2 regions of the uncultured Solobacterium sp. genome follow, and region 2 is predicted to be linked to the other one. Evidence: a T-box and tRNA genes for the amino acid it is inferred to sense, from the RefSeq annotation. Region 2 holds a T-box; the other holds one or more tRNA genes.

Region 1 (2,394 bases), on a different contig from region 2:
TTTAGAAAATCAAAAGATCCAGTACATGAGGAAATTACTACGAAAGTAACGGACTTTGTGCCTTCGTTATTGATGATTGGTGTGATTATGACATTGATTATCGCTTCTCAGTTTGAAAATAAACCACAACTTACAAATGGTTTTATCTGTATGGGATATGCAGTGATCGGAATTATCTACAGAGCAATCCGTGAGAAGTCAACTGATGTTGTAAAGCGTGCAATTCAAGCAATTGATTTTAATACACTACTTCTATTGATCGGATTATTCGTGGTTATTTCGGGTATAACAGAGGCTGGTGTGATTGATGCGATAGCCGAACTCTTTGTAAGACTGGGTGGTAGCTCTGTGTTTGTGATGTACACGATGATTGTTTTTGTCTCGGTAATCATCTCTGCCTTTGTGGATAATATCCCATATGTTGCGACAATGTTACCGGTGGTGCAGGGCATTGCAAACTCAATGGGTGTAGAACCATATGTTCTATACTTTGGATTATTAATTGGTGCAACACTTGGTGGTAACTTAACGCCGGTTGGTGCGAGCGCAAACATTGCGGCAATTGGTATTTTGAATAAAGAAGGATATAAAGTTTCTTCCAAAGACTTCTTCCGTATTGGTATTCCATTTACATTAATTGCAGTATTTTCTGGTTACATCATAACTTGGCTAATCTGGGGATAAATCGATAAAAGAGACTTCTTCTGTGGGAGAAGTCTCTTTTGTAAAATTATTTTATTTTTACCTTGCCAAACAGATATTTTCTTGCTATATTTATATAGCACTAATTTTAATGTGTATTGCGCCGATAGCTCAACTGGATAGAGCATTTGACTACGAATCAAAAGGTTGCGGGTTCGACTCCTGCTCGGCGCGCCATTCGGGATGTAGCACAGCTTGGTAGTGTACTTGATTTGGGATCAAGGGGTCGCAGGTTCGAATCCTGTCATCCCGACCATGATGGCGAGGTAGCTTAGTTGGCTAGAGCAATCGGTTCATACCCGGTAGGTCGTGAGTTCGAGTCTCACCCTCGCTACCATTACTATTTAAGAACGAGATGTAACATGCATCTTGCAAGAAACATCTCGGACCCTTAGCTCAGTTGGTCAGAGCTGTCGGCTCATAACCGACTGGTCGAAGGTTCGAGTCCTTCAGGGTCCACTAAAACGGAGGAATACCCAAGTGGTTGAAGGGTCCGGTCTTGAAAACCGGTAGGTCGAGAAATCGGCGCCTGGGTTCGAATCCCAGTTCCTCCGCCATTTAAATTATGTTCTTCGGAACAACACATCGCGAGGTAGAGCAGCCTGGTAGCTCGTCGGGCCCATAACCCGGAGGTCGTTGGTTCAAATCCTTCCCTCGCAACCATTTGGCTCTGTAGCTCAGTCGGTAGAGCAAAGGACTGAAAATCCTTGTGTCGCCAGTTCGATTCTGGCTGGAGCCACCTGAAAAACCTGTAGAAATACAGGTTTTTTTGTATATATACGAAGTAATTATTCAACATTTCTATAATCTTATTTTTTCACTTCGGTTTCATACCATGCATCTACGGCCGGGTCAATAACAGTCTGCTCTGTATCAACTCGTACTGAACGATACACAGGTGCGTAAAAATCATATACACCACCATGATGTGAACAGGCTCCTTTTCCCTTCGCATTGCTAGGGGACCAAGTTCCGTCATTGCATTGTGTTTTATAATCTACAATTTGATTTTCGTATGTTGTTACAATTTCGACATGACTTGATTCAGGAATTGCTGGATGATAAATATATTTAGAATAGACAATACCATCTACCTGACAGTTAGTTGTGATTGTTGTACCGTCACAAGTTGGAACTGGTGTTGGTGTTGGCTTTGGAGTCGGTTTTGGTGTAGGCTTTGGTGTAGTTTTTGGGACTGAAACGGTTATTGTAGTTTGTGTTGCCTGTTCTGTATCCGCAGTTGTTTGGTGTTTCTCTTCACTTGTGGAGTTACTAGAACAGCCATAAGAAAATAATAAAAATACAGCTAGTGAAGTTTTACCAATCTGCTTTAAAAAATGATGTGTATGAATCATATTTCCCTCCGATTTATCATAATGCATTAAGAATTGTATTCTCTAATGATAAAAGCTTGTTTTTATGATGTGATGATTCGATGGTATGAGCACTGTTTGTTTAAATATTATTTTTAAACAGTGTATGGATGAATTGTTACTAATATCATAAAAAGAAATGTAATAATTGTAAATTTATTTTTGATTGAAAATTTTGATATACTGAACATATGAAAAAAATATTAATTATAGGATCAGCACATGTAGACTTTGTTTCACATGTAGATAAACTTCCGCAAGGAAATGAAGAGTTTAACGTTGTAAGACAAGAACAAATTATCAGTGGTACGGGTTTTAA
Region 2 (2,394 bases):
AATGTCCTTACCTATCAAATGAAGATCAGCTGGCCAGTATTTCTTATAGAGTTCATCATGATTACCATCCACATCATATCCAAGCCCTGTAATATAGTTGGATAATGCGTCAATCCAAACGTATACAACGTGCTTTGGATCAAACTCTACTGGAATTCCCCACTTAAAGGATGTACGTGATACACAAAGATCTTGTAATCCTGGTTTTAAGAAGTTGTTTACCATTTCATTCTTACGGCTTTCTGGTTGAATGAAGTGAGGATGTTCATCGATATACTTCATCAACTGGTCAGCGTACTTACTCATCTTAAAGAAGTAAGCTTCTTCTTTCATTGGTACAACTTCACCACCACAAACCGGGCACTTACCTTCTTCTGTTAACTGACTCTTTGTGTAGAAGGCTTCATCTTCTTGACAATATAAGCCTTCATAATATCCCTTATAGATATCACCCTGGTCATAGAACTTCTTAAAGATCTTCTGTACTTGTCTTTCATGTGATTCATCTGTAGTACGAATGAAGTAGTCATAAGAAGTATTCATAACATCAAACTGTTGTTTGATGACTGCTGCGACATCATCTACGAATTGTTTTGGTGTCTTACCTGCAGCCTTTGCCTTCTCTTCTACCTTTTGCCCATGTTCGTCGGTTCCTGTTTGGAAACGTACATCATAGCCTTCTGCACGTTTAAATCTAGCGATTGCGTCTGCTAGTACAATCTCATAAACATTTCCGATATGTGGTTTTCCTGATGTATATGCGATTGCGGTTGTAATGTAATACGGTTTTTTGTTTTCCATTTTTGCGTACCTCCTCAAAATAAAAGACATCCCAAATGAAAGGACGTCTTGCACGCGTTACCACCTTTGTCTTGCGGATGAATCAATCATCTGCCTCTCTTCGTTGTAACGGACGTCTCCGGGTCATACTCTTCGCATGACCAGCTCCAAGACCATGTTCCATTTCCCCTTCATGCATGTTTTCACCTACCACATACTCTCTACGTTTCTAAGAAAATGTACTCTTCTTTTCATTGCTGTTATCGGTATTATTATACGTTGAAAGTATGTTTTTGCAAAGATACAGAATATACTTTTATATTGTTTGAAACCTTCTCTATCCCCTTTATTCATGCGCTCTACGTAAATAAAACTTGTGTTTTTAACATTGCCAGTATATCATAATAGAGAATACAGGATTTACTTCCGTATCATAGAATAGGAGATTCAAAGGCACAATGGCAACAGGCAAGGTAAAATGGTTTAATGCTGAAAAGGGCTACGGATTCATCACAACTGATGAAGGTAAGGACGTTTTCGTTCATTACTCAGCAATTCAGAGTGAAGGATTCAAGACACTTGATGAAGGCGCTGCAGTAAGCTTCGACATCACAGAGTCTAATCGTGGACCACAGGCTTCCAACGTAACAAAGCTCTAATTAAGAACATTGTACGAACAAAAGAACGGTTTATCCGTTCTTTTTTATTGTTGATAAGTTCAAGAAAAAAGATGGCGTGTACCATCTTTTTGTATCTCTTATTTAAAACTGTCGAATGAGTATTCTTCATATACCTTGGATACAGGTGTATGATTTTCGATTGATTCAATTGTATTCGCAAGCATTTCTGCAATTGATAATACTTGAATCTTTGTCGTACTTGCCTTTTGATCTTCACGAAGTGGAATTGTATCTGTAATCACCATCTTTGTAATAGGTGAGTTTTCAATCTTCGCAATTGCATCACGTGAGAATACGCCATGTGTAATTCCAGTATAGATATCCTTAGCACCATGACGCTTTAAGATTTCACATCCTGCCACAAGGGAACCTGCTGTATCACAGATATCATCAATCACGATGCATATCTTATCCTTTACATCACCAATGATGTTCTGTGCTTCTACCATGTTTGGCTTTGGACGACGTTTATCAATAATTGCGATAGGTGCATCTAATAAATCAGCGACTCTTCTAGCACGTGTAACTCCACCATGATCTGGTGAAACAACTACCAATTCTTCTTTTGGAATCTCTAATTCCTTGAAGTAGCTTGCTAGCATTGGTACTGCTGTAATATCATCGATTGGAATATCGAAGTAACCCTGAATCTGTGCAGCGTGTAAGTCAAATGTTACAACACGGTGAGCCCCTGCAACCTGTAATAGGTTTGCGACTAGCTTCGATGTAATTGGCTGACGTGGTTTAGCTTTACGATCCTGACGAGCATAACCGTAATAAGGCATAATAACGTTAATTTCTCCTGCACTTGCACGTTTACATGCATCGATGCAGATAAGAACTTCCATCAAACGTTCTGATACTGGGTTGCATGTTGACTGAATGATGAAAACAGAACGACCTCTAACAGATTCTTGTGGTTCGACTAAAATCT

What was found. The T-box of region 2 lies ahead of metG (methionine--tRNA ligase). A T-box ahead of a tRNA ligase gene usually reads a tRNA of that ligase, here a tRNA-Met.
Region 1: it has a tRNA-Met gene. The T-box ahead of metG (methionine--tRNA ligase) is inferred to sense a tRNA for this amino acid. The anticodon was not compared.

What each region holds. Positions count from the first base shown of each region.
Region 1 covers NZ_CAUQGG010000012.1:16,411-18,804, reverse strand. Annotated here, with positions in the region: gene RWM19_RS07340 (SLC13 family permease) at 1-684, shown strand, start outside; tRNA gene RWM19_RS07335 (tRNA-Arg) at 803-879, shown strand; tRNA gene RWM19_RS07330 (tRNA-Pro) at 882-958, shown strand; tRNA gene RWM19_RS07325 (tRNA-Met) at 963-1,039, shown strand; tRNA gene RWM19_RS07320 (tRNA-Ile) at 1,088-1,161, shown strand; tRNA gene RWM19_RS07315 (tRNA-Ser) at 1,169-1,259, shown strand; tRNA gene RWM19_RS07310 (tRNA-Met) at 1,289-1,365, shown strand; tRNA gene RWM19_RS07305 (tRNA-Phe) at 1,369-1,441, shown strand; gene RWM19_RS07300 (hypothetical protein) at 1,512-2,057, opposite strand; gene RWM19_RS07295 (hypothetical protein) at 2,267-2,394, shown strand, end outside.
Region 2 covers NZ_CAUQGG010000002.1:111,056-113,449, reverse strand. Annotated here, with positions in the region: gene metG (methionine--tRNA ligase) at 1-801, opposite strand, end outside; T-box leader at 838-1,044, opposite strand; gene RWM19_RS01940 (cold-shock protein) at 1,239-1,439, shown strand; gene RWM19_RS01935 (ribose-phosphate pyrophosphokinase) at 1,538-2,394, opposite strand, start outside.